DNA from 3 places in the Serratia sp. TSA_130.1 genome. Region 2 is predicted to be linked to each of the others. Evidence: riboswitches for the same ligand, from Rfam matches in the RefSeq annotation. Region 2 holds a riboswitch; each other region holds the start of a gene.
What was found. Region 2 has a riboswitch for thiamine pyrophosphate ahead of thiC (phosphomethylpyrimidine synthase ThiC). Riboswitches for the same ligand answer to the same signal wherever they lie in the genome.
Positions count from the first base shown of each region.

Region 1: linked by a shared signal. The riboswitch ahead of thiB (thiamine ABC transporter substrate binding subunit) and the one ahead of thiC (phosphomethylpyrimidine synthase ThiC) in region 2 are both predicted to bind thiamine pyrophosphate.
Region 3: linked by a shared signal. The riboswitch ahead of thiM (hydroxyethylthiazole kinase) and the one ahead of thiC (phosphomethylpyrimidine synthase ThiC) in region 2 are both predicted to bind thiamine pyrophosphate.

Region 1 is NZ_JBQZFS010000003.1:377,123-381,532, reverse strand. It holds gene sgrT (glucose uptake inhibitor SgrT) at 156-329, opposite strand; gene sgrR (HTH-type transcriptional regulator SgrR) at 420-2,081, shown strand; TPP riboswitch at 2,119-2,237, shown strand; gene thiB (thiamine ABC transporter substrate binding subunit) at 2,295-3,281, shown strand; gene thiP (thiamine/thiamine pyrophosphate ABC transporter permease ThiP) at 3,257-4,410, shown strand, end outside.
Region 2 is NZ_JBQZFS010000013.1:6,817-11,226, forward strand. It holds gene hemE (uroporphyrinogen decarboxylase) at 1-92, opposite strand, end outside; gene nudC (NAD(+) diphosphatase) at 131-898, opposite strand; gene ACUTQY_RS24530 (Rsd/AlgQ family anti-sigma factor) at 1,000-1,503, shown strand; TPP riboswitch at 1,543-1,667, shown strand; gene thiC (phosphomethylpyrimidine synthase ThiC) at 1,782-3,725, shown strand; gene thiE (thiamine phosphate synthase) at 3,718-4,368, shown strand; gene ACUTQY_RS24545 (HesA/MoeB/ThiF family protein) at 4,361-4,410, shown strand, end outside.
Region 3 is NZ_JBQZFS010000007.1:181,895-186,304, forward strand. It holds gene ACUTQY_RS21135 (hypothetical protein) at 1-182, shown strand, start outside; gene ACUTQY_RS21140 (hypothetical protein) at 262-912, shown strand; TPP riboswitch at 1,833-1,929, shown strand; gene thiM (hydroxyethylthiazole kinase) at 1,965-2,756, shown strand; gene thiD (bifunctional hydroxymethylpyrimidine kinase/phosphomethylpyrimidine kinase) at 2,756-3,556, shown strand; gene ACUTQY_RS21155 (inhibitor of vertebrate lysozyme family protein) at 3,640-4,098, shown strand; gene gutQ (arabinose-5-phosphate isomerase GutQ) at 4,138-4,410, opposite strand, start outside.

The DNA of each region.
Region 1 (4,410 bases), on a different contig from region 2:
TCCTCTTCCCTGATCCCAAAGCAGAAGCAAAAACCTTAGGCCACGGCGAGGAAAATGCAAGTCCATCGCCCTAACCGCAAATAAAAAAACCAGTGGGGCGACCCACTGGCTGGTGAAACAGCACCATTACTCAGAAACTTTTATGCCGCAGCGCCTTACAGGTGCTCGCGATACTGCTTGTCGCTCATCTCTTTGATATCCCATTGCGTCAGGTGCGCCAATATTGCCAGCCGCGCCTGCTCGGGCACCACGCTCAGCCAGTCGGCGTGCTGCCGACGCACCGCGCTGAAATAGCGCTGATAGAACGATTTGGATAAGAAAGCTTTCATGATTACGCCCTCCCCTTTCATTGATGAAAATTATCGGCGTAATATAGGGAAAGAAAAATTGACGAGTTGAGACAGGAGTGTTCCTCTTTTATGTCCACGTCCAGATTGCAGCAGCAGTTCATCCGTCTGTGGCAGCGCTGCCACGGTGAAACCACCGACACCACGCTGCAGGCGCTGGCGGAGGCGCTGAGCTGCTCGCGGCGCCACGTACGCTCCCTGTTGAGCGCCATGCAGCGGGAGGGCTGGCTCACCTGGCAGGCGGAGTCGGGACGCGGCAAGCGTTCGCGGCTAACCTTTCATTACACCGGCCTGGCGCTGCAGCAACAGCGGGCCGAGGAGCTGCTGGAGCAGGATCGCATCGATCAGTTGGTGCAGCTGGTGGGCGACAAAAACGTGGTGCGCCAAATGCTGCTGTCGCAGCTGGGGCGCAGCTTCCGTCAGGGGAAACATATCCTGCGGGTGCTCTACTATCGGCAGTTGTACAACCTGCTGCCCGGCTCGGCGCTGCGGCGTTCCGAGACCCATTTGGCGCGTCAGATCTTCAACGGCCTGACGCGCATAAATGAGGAAAACGGGGAACTCGAATCCGATCTGTCCCACCATTGGCAGGCGCTGACGCCGCTGCACTGGCGGTTTTACCTGCGCCCGGCGATCCATTTTCATCATGGCCGCGAGCTGGAGATGGCGGACGTCATCAGCTCGCTTTCGCGTCTGACCTCGCAACCGCTGTTCTCGCATATCGAAAGCGTCACCTCGCCGACGCCGTTCGTTGTCGACGTGCATCTGCGCAGCCCCGACCACTGGTTACCCTGGCTGCTGGGCAGCGTGCACGCCATGATCCTGCCGCGCGAATGGCGCGATCTGCCGGACTTCACCCGCCATCCGATCGGCACCGGCCCCTACCGCGTGGTGCGCAACCTTCCCAGCCAGATGAAGATCCACGCCTTCGATGACTATTTCGGCTACCGGGCGCTGATCGATGAGGTCAACATCTGGGTGCTGCCGGAATTCTCCGAAGAACTGGTGCACTCCGGCGTACAGCTGCAGGGCGATGAAACCGGCAACAGCGAGCTGGAAAGCCGGCTGGAAGAAGGCTGCTACTTCCTGCTGTTCGATCAGCGCTCTCCCTTGGCGGCCGATCCCGCCATGCGCAGCTGGCTGTGCGAATTGATCAACCCCATTTCGCTGCTGAGCCACGCCGGGCCGCTCTACCAGCGCTATTGGTCGCCGGCGTACGGCCTGCTGCCGCGCTGGCACCACAACCGCGCGCTGGCGCAGCAGCCCAAACCGGCGGGGCTGACCGAACTGACGCTGACTCACTTCAATGAGCATTCGGAGTTCCACGCCATCCGCCAGGCGATCGAGCCGCTGCTGGCGCAGCACGGCATCCGCCTGATCGTGCAAAGCGTGGATTACGCGACCTGGCACCAGGGCGACGCGCGCAGCGATCTGTGGCTCGGCAGCGCCAACTTCTATCTGCCGCTGGAGTTTTCGCTGTTCGCCACGCTGTACGAGCTGCCGCTGATGCAGCATTGCATGAGCGAGGACCTGGCGCAGGATGCGGCGCTATGGCGCGCCAACCGTCTGCCGCTGGCGGAGTTCTGCCAGCGCCTGGTCAGCAATCACCAACTGCATCCGCTGTTCCACCACTGGCTGCAGCTGCACGGCCAGCGCAGCATGCGCGGCGTGCGAATGAACACCCTCGGCTGGTTCGACTTCAAGTCAGCCTGGTTTGCCCCGCCGGAGGCATAAGCGCCTTTCGCCCGGGTCGGTTAATCTTTACAATAGCGCCGTCTCAACGGGGTGCGGAGAGTCGGGCCGCGTGATAAGCCCGATTTTCCGCTGAGAGCACACCCGTCGAACCTGATCCGGTCAATACCGGCGGAGGGATTTGAGCCCAGCGAACCGGCGACGCCGCCTCGCCCCCTCAGATGCCCTTGCCCCCTTATTTTTCAGGAGTGCAACGTGGTCAAAAAATATCTGCCCTGCTTATTGCTGCTGTGCGCCGCGCCGGTGTTCGCCAAGCCGACGCTGACGGTTTACACCTACGATTCCTTCGCCGCCGACTGGGGCCCAGGCCCGGCGGTGAAAAAAGCCTTCGAAGCCGAGTGCGACTGTGAGCTGAAGTTCGTGGCGCTGGAAGACGGCGTCTCACTGCTGAACCGCCTGCGCATGGAAGGCAAGAACAGCGCCGCCGACGTGGTGCTGGGGCTGGACAACAACCTGCTGCAGGCGGCGCAGCAAACCGGCCTGTTCGCGCCGAGCGGCGTGGACACCGCCAAACTGACGGTGCCGGGCGGCTGGCAGGACGCGACCTTCGTGCCTTACGACTACGGGTACTTCGCCTTCGTCTACGACAAGGAAAAACTGAAGAACCCGCCGAAAAGCCTGCAGGAGCTGGTCAGCAGCGATCGTGACTGGAAGGTGATCTACGAAGATCCGCGCACCAGCACGCCGGGCCTCGGCCTGCTGCTGTGGATGCAAAAAGTGTATGGCGACAAGGCGCCGGCCGCCTGGCAGCAGTTGGCGAAAAAGACCGTGACCGTCACCAAAGGCTGGAGCGAAGCCTACGGCCTGTTCCTGAAAGGCGAAGGCGATCTGGTGCTCAGCTACACCACCTCCCCCGCCTATCATCTGATCGCCGAGAAAAAAGACCGCTACGCCGCCGCCACGTTCAGCGAAGGCCACTACCTGCAGGTGGAAGTGGCCGGCAAACTGAAGGCCGCCAAACAGCCTGAGCTGGCGGAGCGTTTCATGCAGTTCATGGTGACGCCGGCATTCCAGAACACCATCCCGACCGGCAACTGGATGTACCCGGTGATCAACACCCCGCTGCCCGTCGGCTTTGAACAGATGAACGTGCCGCATACCGCGCTGCAATACAGCGCCGAAGAGGTGGCCACACAACGCGGCGGCTGGATCCGGGCATGGCAAACCGCCGTCAGCCGCTGATCCCCCGCTGGCTCTGGCCGGGGCTGCTGGCCGCCGGCATGATCCTGCTGGTCGCCGCGCTGGCGATGGGCTCGCTGTGGCGTCACTCGCCGGACAGCGGCTGGCGCGGCCTGTGGCAGGACAGCTACCTGTGGCACGTGGTGCGCTTCACTTTCCTGCAGGCGCTGCTGTCGGCGCTGATTTCGGTGCTGCCCGCCATTCTGCTGGCGCGCGCGCTCTACCGGCGTCGTTTCCCCGGCCGGCAGTTGCTGCTGCGACTGTGCGCCATGACGCTGGTGCTGCCGGTGCTGGTGGCGGTGTTCGGCCTGCTCAGCGTCTATGGGCGCCAGGGCTGGCTGGCGACGCTGTGCGGCTGGCTGGGCGTCGAGTATGATTTCTCGCCCTACGGGCTGCAGGGCATTCTGCTGGCGCACCTGTTCTTTAACCTGCCGCTGGCTACCCGCCTGTTGCTGCAGGCGCTGGAGAATATTCCGGTGGAACAGCGCCAGCTGGCCGCCCAGCTGGGCATGAACGGCTGGCAGCAGTTCCGCTTCGTCGAATGGCCGGCGCTGCGCCGCCAAATCCTGCCGAGCGGCGCGCTGATCTTCATGCTGTGCTTCGCCAGCTTCGCCACCGTGCTGTCACTGGGCGGCGGGCCGCAGGCCACCACCATCGAGCTGGCGATCTACCAGGCGTTGAGTTACGACTACGATCTGGGCCGCGCCGCCCTGCTGGCGCTGATCCAACTGGGCTGTTGTCTGGGGCTGGTGCTGATCAGCCAACGCCTGAGCCAGGCATTGCCGGTAGGGCATACCCACGCCCAGCGCTGGCGCAACCCGGAAGACAGCCTGTGGCGGCGCATCAGCGATTTTCTGCTGATCGCCGCCGCGCTGTTGCTGCTGCTGCCGCCTCTGCTGGCGGTGATCGCCGACGGCGCCAATCAGGCTATCATCAGCGTGCTGCGCCAGCCGGTGCTGTGGCAGGCGCTGTTCACGTCGCTGCGCATCGCCCTTGGCGCCGGAGCGCTGTGCGTGGCGCTCACGATGATGCTGCTGTGGAGCAGCCGCGAGCTGAAACTGCGGCAGCAGCTGCGCGGCGGCCAAGCGCTGGAGCTGAGCGGCATGGTGATCCTGGCGATGCCGGGCATCGT
Region 2 (4,410 bases):
CGACCGGCCTGGCGCATCATCCATACGGGGGTCACATCCACCGGCTGGCGCAACAGCGCGCGCAGGTAGCGATCGTTCTTCAACTCAGTCATTTATGGGGCTCCCTTAATAATCTGCCGGCCATTGTACATTATTCTTCCCGGCACAGCGCCACGGTGTCCTCAATCAACCGGCGCGCCACGGTGCCGGGCGGCGGCAACAGCGGCAGTTGGTCGTAGCGATACCAGCCGGCGTTAAGCAGCTCCTTGGGATCGTGACGAAGGTCGCCCTGATGGTAATCGGCCATAAAGGCCATCATCAGCGAGTGTGGGAACGGCCAGGGTTGTGAAGTGACGTAGCGCAGGTTCTTGATTTCGATATTGCTCTCTTCCATCACTTCGCGCGCCACCGCCTGCTCCAGCGTTTCGCCCACTTCGACGAAACCGGCCAGCACCGTGTGGATACCGCCGCGATGGCGCACGTGCTGCGCCAGCAGGATCTGATCGTCGCGCCGAATGGCGACGATCACGCAGGGCGCAATCTGCGGGTAGTACCGTTCTTTGCAGTGGCCGCAGAGGCAGGCGCTTTCGGTGCGGCTGAGATGCATCTCATGGCCGCAGTAGCCGCAAAAGCGATGGGAGCGGTAGAAATCCGCCAGCTGCACGCCGCGCCCGGCAAGCTGGAACAGACCACGATCCTGATCCAACAGCTGACGCACCGATCCCATCTCCCGCGGCATCGCCTGGCGCACCAGCCAGACCGGCGCGCCCTCCCACTCACCGATGATGCGCGCCATGTGGCCCTGCAGCCCGAGGACGGCGGCCGTCCCCGACGGCAATTCACCGTTCGGTAACCAAAGTTTGCTTTCATGGCTGACGATCCACCAGCCGTTTTCATTGCCCGTTAATGCAAGTTCCATATCGTTGTTGCACAACCTCAGCTTCACTGGCACTCTACAAATCGGCTTTGTTACATTTTAATAACTTACCGGTTACTTTTATTACTTACACGGAGTCAAACATGCTCAACCGTTTGGAAAGGCTGACTCAGCGCGTTGGCGGTAGTAATGAATTAGTTGATCAATGGCTTCAGGCCCGCAAGCAGTTGCTGGTCGCCTACTGCACGCTGGTAGGCCTCAAACCGAATAAAGAAAAGCATACGCCGCTGAATGAAAAAGCGCTGGAGAACTTTTGCCATAACCTGGTGGATTACCTCTCCGCAGGGCATTTTCATATCTATGACAGAATTATCAAACAAGTGGAAGGCGCAGCCAGTCCGAAAATGTCGCTGGCGGTGAACATCTACCCCAAGCTATGGGCCAATACCGAACAGATCATGGCGTTCCACGATCGCTATACCGAAGTGGATATCGATCAGGAGGTCTGTCTGGAATTCCATCAGGCCTTGTCGGATATCGGCGAAACGCTGGCGGCGCGCTTTGCGCTGGAAGATAAGCTGATCCTGTTGGAAGCGGAGGCCGCGCAGCAACCGCTGCCGGACCAGGCGCTGGATCCGGCGCGTTAAAATTTTATAGTTTTTTTTCTTATCCCTCCTATACTGGGGGGCATCTTGTCGGAGTGCCTAGCGCCTGATTTGTTCATCGAATCAGCCAGGCTGAGACCGTTAATTCGGGATCCGCGGAACCTGATCGGGCTAATACCCGCGAAGGGAACAAGAGTAATCTATCGCCACAGGCACGGCCTTCCCTTTGCGGGCGTCCAGCCTTATCGGCCACCATCATTACTCCCTCCGAGCTCCAGACAAGCAACTTTCCCAACCCAACACACTGGTAGGAACTTGCTATGTCTAACGTTAATCCACCGCGCGCCCGTAAAGCGCAACGCGAAGCCGCCCAGCAGTTTATCGACACGCTGCAAGGCATGGCTTTCCCAAACTCACGCCGCATCTACCTGCAGGGCTCGCGCCGCGATATCCAGGTGCCGATGCGCGAAATTCAGCTCAGCCCGACCCTGGTCGGCGGCAGCAAAGATAGCCCGCAGTATGAACAGAACGAGGCGATCCCGGTATATGACACCGCGGGCCCATACGGCGATCCGCAGGCCGAGCTCGATGTGCACGCCGGCCTGGCCAAGCTGCGCGCCGGCTGGATCGACGCGCGCGGCGATACTGCGACCCTGAGCGGCGCCAGTTCCGGCTTCACCCAACAGCGTCTGGCGGACGAGGGGCTGGATCACCTGCGCTTCGAACATCTGCCGCTGCCGCGCAAGGCGTTGCCGGGCAAGTGCGTTACCCAGCTGCACTATGCCCGCGCCGGCATCGTCACCCCGGAGATGGAGTTTATCGCCATCCGTGAAAACATGGGGCGCGAACGCATTCGCGGCGAGGTGCTACGCCACCAGCATCCGGGCCAGGGCTGGGGCGCCAACCTGCCGGACAACATCACGCCGGAGTTCGTGCGCCAGGAAGTGGCCGCCGGCCGCGCCATCATTCCTGCCAACATCAATCACCCGGAGGCGGAGCCGATGATCATCGGCCGCAATTTCCTGGTGAAGGTGAACGCCAATATCGGCAACTCGGCGGTCACGTCGTCGATCGAAGAAGAGGTGGAGAAGCTGGTGTGGGCCACCCGCTGGGGCGCAGACACCGTGATGGATCTCTCCACCGGCCGCTATATTCACGAAACCCGCGAGTGGATCCTGCGTAACAGCCCGGTGCCCATCGGCACCGTGCCTATCTACCAGGCGCTGGAGAAGGTCAACGGCGTGGCGGAAAACCTCACCTGGGAGATGTTCCGCGATACGCTGCTGGAACAGGCTGAACAAGGGGTCGATTACTTCACCATCCACGCCGGCGTGCTGCTGCGCTACGTGCCGATGACCGCCAAACGCCTGACCGGCATCGTGTCGCGCGGCGGCTCGATCATGGCCAAATGGTGTCTGTCGCACCATCAGGAAAACTTCCTCTATCAGCACTTCCGTGAAATCTGCGAGATCTGCGCCGCCTACGACGTTTCGCTGTCGCTCGGCGACGGCCTGCGCCCCGGTTCGATTCAGGACGCCAACGACGAGGCCCAGTTCGCCGAGCTGCATACGCTGGGCGAGCTGACCAAAATCGCCTGGGAATACGACGTACAAGTGATGATTGAAGGCCCGGGCCACGTGCCGATGCAGATGATCCGCCGCAACATGACCGAAGAGCTGGAACATTGCCACGAAGCGCCGTTCTACACCCTTGGCCCGCTGACCACCGATATCGCCCCGGGCTATGACCATTTCACCTCCGGCATCGGCGCGGCGATGATTGGCTGGTTCGGCTGCGCCATGCTGTGTTACGTCACGCCGAAAGAGCACCTCGGCCTGCCGAATAAAGAGGACGTCAAACAGGGCCTGATCACCTACAAGATCGCCGCCCACGCCGCCGATCTGGCCAAAGGCCATCCGGGCGCGCAAATTCGCGATAACGCCATGTCCAAGGCGCGTTTCGAATTCCGCTGGGAAGATCAGTTCAATCTGGCGCTCGATCCGGCCACCGCGCGCGCCTATCACGACGAAACCCTGCCGCAGGAGTCCGGCAAGATCGCTCACTTCTGCTCGATGTGCGGACCGAAATTCTGCTCGATGAAGATTTCACAAGAGGTGCGCGACTACGCCGCCGCCCAAGAGGCCGCCAAACCGATCGAGGTGCAGCTGACCGGCATGGAAAAAATGTCCGCCGAGTTCCGCGCCCGCGGCAGCGAGCTGTATCACAGCGCCGGCAATCTGCAGGAGGAGACGAGCAATGACTGATATCACGACGCCCTTCCCGGCGACGCCCCACAAACTGGGGCTTTACCCGGTCGTCGACAGCGTGGAATGGATCGCTCGTCTGCTGGAGGCCGGCGTTACCACGATCCAGCTGCGCATCAAGGATCTGCCGGACGAGCAGGTCGAAGAGGATATCGCCGCCGCCATCGCGCTGGGCCGGCGTTATCAGGCGCGGCTGTTCATCAACGATTACTGGCGGCTGGCGATCAAGCACGGCGCCTACGGCGTGCATCTGGGCCAGGAAGATCTCGATACCACCGATCTGGCGGCCATTCACCGCGCCGGGCTGCGGCTCGGCGTTTCCACCCATGACGATGCCGAGCTGGCGCGCGCGCTGGCGGTGAAACCCTCCTACATCGCGCTGGGGCACATCTTCCCCACCCAGACCAAAGACATGCCTTCGGCGCCGCAGGGGCTGGCGGAGTTAAAACGCCACATCGCCGGTTTGGCGGATTACCCGACGGTGGCGATCGGCGGGATCAGTATCGATCGCGTACCGGCGGTGCTGGCGTGCGGCGTCGGCAGCGTGGCGGTGGTCAGCGCCATCACCCAGGCGCCGGACTGGCGCGCGGCGACGGCCGAACTGCTGCGGCTGATCGAAGGTAAGGAGCCGAACGATGCTTAACGATCGGGAGTTCCTGCGCTACAGCCGCCAGCTGCTGCTGGA
Region 3 (4,410 bases), on a different contig from region 2:
AATTTATTGAGAATATTCACCCAAGTTTTTTAACAAACTTAGAGTTTTCAGAGGCTCTGGCGATTACATGTTCAAAAGAAACAATTTGTGATCATTACAAAGTTGATCGAGAGACAAAAGAACTCGAAAAATTAATATCTCGCTCAAGAAAAATGATAATTTATGCACGTGATAAATTTTAATAGATTTGCCTTGATTGCCTATTCAACAGAATAACAATTTAAGTTTATGTTCAAACATGATTTAACTTAGGGGTGTTTTATGAAATCACGAGAGCTAAAGACTATTCATGATCTGATAATTACAAATTATCAAAAGCATGACTTAGGAAATGGCCGTTATCTCCATACTTTCCAGCCAGCAACAACTGACACTACCTATCAGTTTGAAGCCAACATTGAGGATGTAGTCATCGAAGGAGAAAGATATAATATTGGATTCACTGAGCATAATGGTATAAAGACTATTGATACATCATGTTTATCAAAGTCATCTGTTCTAGACAAAGACTTTAGCTATCAATATGCTCGTAATATGTCTAAACAGAAACATGATGAAAATAAAGGGAAAAATGATTCGAGGGTAAAGCATTCTGAGTCCGATGGCTACTATTGGGGGCGGAAATATGCTTGGCGTGAATTTGGACTAGCTCTACCTCGAGAGGTCTTTGAGCGCTACTTAATAGAGTGCATTGGTCATCCTTATATCGAATGTCAGGTCATAACAGAAGGATATCCACAAGGTGATGATTCTATCGCTTTTTTAGATGATGGCCTAGCTGATGCCATTGATGGTTTAATCCAAACTGCTGTGATTGTTAATAAAGGGCCTTATTTTAAATCACCATTATATTATGGTGGTGATAAAAAATTTACGATTAAAGGTGTCCCTGCTATAACCGACAAAAAATGATCTATTTTAAAATCAGACTTACTATAAGACGTAAGTCTGATTTTATCGAAAAATCAAAAAATAGTCTTTTATCTTTCCTTTAAATGAATGTATGTTCAAGGGTGAATGTAATGTAAAAACCATTCATCCTCGTAAACGCCACCCTGAAAGGTATTTTTTTTGACTCGGTTTACTCCTGAATTTATATTGTTAACGTGTTCTAATTGCTAGTGATTAGATTCTACAAAAGTAGAAAGGCGAGCCTAATAGCTCGCCTTTTCATATTAATTTACTAGCTTACGACTTTTAGACAATAGCACACTCACATCTGAGTGTCTGGTTACCCTGCCTGGCAGAACTGCCCAAACTCCTAGATATTTTCCCACTTATGAGGACCATAACCCACCCCATTTTATTTCGGGTATATGGTAGGCTGAGGGAGGCTCGTCAGTGTACACCTCTGGATTTGGTTTTAAATTAACTTATTTATTTTTTTAAATTTATATCAATCATCCGTTGCCGGGATTACCCCCGCCCAGACGGATGGCACACAATGAATAACGATAAGTCAAACTAGCCTAAACACTTCCAATACATGAGGCGTATGGTCACTGTTTACCCTTCATACATCATTATTGACGGTATTAAGATCAGCCGTTCCCGTCTGTCCTTTGTATTCCAATTGGAATTGGCAAAAGCACTTCGACTGTATGAAGAAAACGTTTGCAGAAAATAGATTTATTTTAAATCCTCACAACTGAATTAATTTTATTAAGCCGCCTTATGGGCGGTTTTTGTGCCTGCCATTTATCTGTGGGATACAACGTGAGACACAAACTGGGACACAGAGGATTTTTTAGGGTTGAGTCTTTGGCTTCCCACTGGCATGATCCAGAATAGGGATTAACGGGACGTTAATCACAAACTTTTGATTTTGTTTTACAAATGACTCGGGGTGCCCTTCCGCGTGAAGGCTGAGAAATACCCGTATTACCTGATCTGGATAATGCCAGCGTAGGGAAGTCACGGCCGCTCAACCGGCGCCGCCTTCTTGAACGCCGGTTGGGAGGAATATGATCGCTCGACCTGATGCACTACCCGGCGCCCGCGCCGCGGCCTGTCTGACCCAATTCCAACAGCGGCCTCCGCTGATCCACTGCCTGACCAACGAAGTGGTGCAATCGCTGACCGCCAACGTGCTATTGGCGCTCGGCACCTCCCCGGCGATGGTGGTGGAGCCGCAAGAGGCGGCGCAGTTCAGCGCGCTGGCCGACGGCCTGCTGATCAACGTCGGTACCCTCAATGCGCTGCGCGCCGAATCGATGCGGGCGGCGGTGGCCGCCGCCAATCGGGCCGGCAAGCCCTGGACGCTGGATCCGGTGGCGGTCGGCGCGCTCTCCTACCGCACCGCCTTCGCCAAACAGCTGCTGGACGAGAAACCGGCGGCGATACGCGGCAACGCCTCGGAAATCATGGCGCTCAGCGGGTTGCTGGCCAGCGGCCGCGGCGTGGACAGCGGCGACGATTCGCTGGCGGCCTTGCCCGCCGCGCGTGAGCTGGCGCAGCGCAGCGGCGCGGTGGTGGCGGTCACCGGCGCGGTGGATTACGTCACCGACGGCCAACGCGATTGGGCGATCGAAGGCGGTTCCCCACTGATGACGCGGGTGGTGGGCACCGGCTGCGCGCTGTCGGCGGTCGTGGCGGCGTTTTGCGCCCTGCCGGGCGATCGCCTGGACAACGTGGCGACCGCTTGCCGGGTGATGTCCCACTGCGGCGGTCTCGCGGCCAGACAGGCCGGCGGGCCGGGCAGCTTTACGCCGGCGTTCCTCGATGCGCTGTATCAACTGCGCGGGGAGGATCTGTGATGAAACGCATTAACGCGCTGACCATCGCCGGCACCGATCCCAGCGGCGGCGCCGGTATTCAGGCCGATTTGAAGGCCTTCTCGGCGCTCGGCGCCTACGGCACCTCGGTGATCACCGCGCTGGTGGCGCAAAATACCCGCGGCGTGCAGTCGGTGTATTACATCGATCCGGCGTTCGTCGCCGCGCAGCTGGACTCGGTGTTCAGCGACGTGCGCATCGACAGCGTCAAGATCGGCATGCTGGCCAACGCCGACATCGTGCAGGCGGTGGCCGAACGGCTGCGCCATTACCGGCCGGAATTCGTGGTGCTGGATACCGTGATGCTGGCGAAAAGCGGCGATCCGCTGTTGGCGCCGGAGGCGGTGGCGTCTATCCGGCGCGAGCTGTTGCCGCTGGTGTCGATCATTACGCCGAACCTGCCGGAAGCGGCGGCGCTGCTGGCGTGCGCGCCGGCGGAAGATGAAGCGCAGATGCGCGAGCAGGGGCGGGCGCTGCTGGCGATGGGCTGTCGGGCTGTGCTGATGAAGGGCGGCCACCTGAGCGAAAGCGAGAGCCCGGACTGGTTGTTTACCGCCGAAGGCGAGCAGCGCTTTACGGCGCCGCGCGTCGCCACCCGCCACACCCACGGCACCGGTTGCACGCTCTCGGCCGCGCTGGCGGCGCTGCGCCCGCGCCATGCCGACTGGGCGGCCACGGTGGCCGCCGCCAAGGACTACCTGCAACACGCGCTGCAACAGGCGGACACGCTGGAAGTGGGGCACGGCATCGGGCCGGTGCATCATTTTCACGCCTGGTGGTGAGTCAACTTTTTGCCGCAACCGTGGTCTGACTAGTTCAGGCCCGGTTTACGGGCGAAACCTGATTTAACCTAGGGAGAAGGACTATGACGGGACACCAGGCGCTGCGTTGCGCCCTCTTCGGCGCACTGCTCAGCTTCAGCGCGGGCAGCTTCGCTCAGCAGATCGTCACCACATCGGATTTGATTCAGCAGCCGGGGTATCAGGCCAGCTGGCAAAACATGGTCAAAGGCCAGGCGCGGATGCCGGGCTGGGCGCGCAAGGGCGTCGGCACCTCTACGCCGGCGCAAAACTTGAGCTGGAAGGGCAAAGAGTATCTGGTCGGCAACCTGTGCAAGCCGCACGACTGCGGCAACAACTTTTTGATCGTGGCGTTCAGCGCGGATAAATCCCAGGCCTGGGGCGTGCGGGTGGAAGTGGAAGATCGGCCGGAAGCCGTCGATCATCCGAAGAAATACGCCAAGTACCAGTGGCTCGGCAAGCCGGATGACGACATGAAAGCGCTGCTTAAGCAGCAGTTCGAGAACAATCCCGACTGGAAATGATCTGACCGGGGGCGCTGACAATGTCGCCCCCGGCGTCGATCAGCCGATGCCGGCCTGATGCAGATCGTGCAGGTTGAGCGCCCCCACCAGCACGCCGTCCATATCGACCACCGGGGCCGCGCTGATGTGCTGTTCGTGCAGCGCTTCCAGCGCTTCGCCGGCGCGCCACTGCTCCGGCAGCCGATAGCCGGGGCGGGTGATCGCCGGGCTGAGCGGGTCCTGCAGGCTGTTGCCTTTCACCAGCCAGCGGCGCAGGTCGCCGTCGGTAAACACGCCCACTACCCGCTGCTGCGCGTCGCACACCGCCACCAA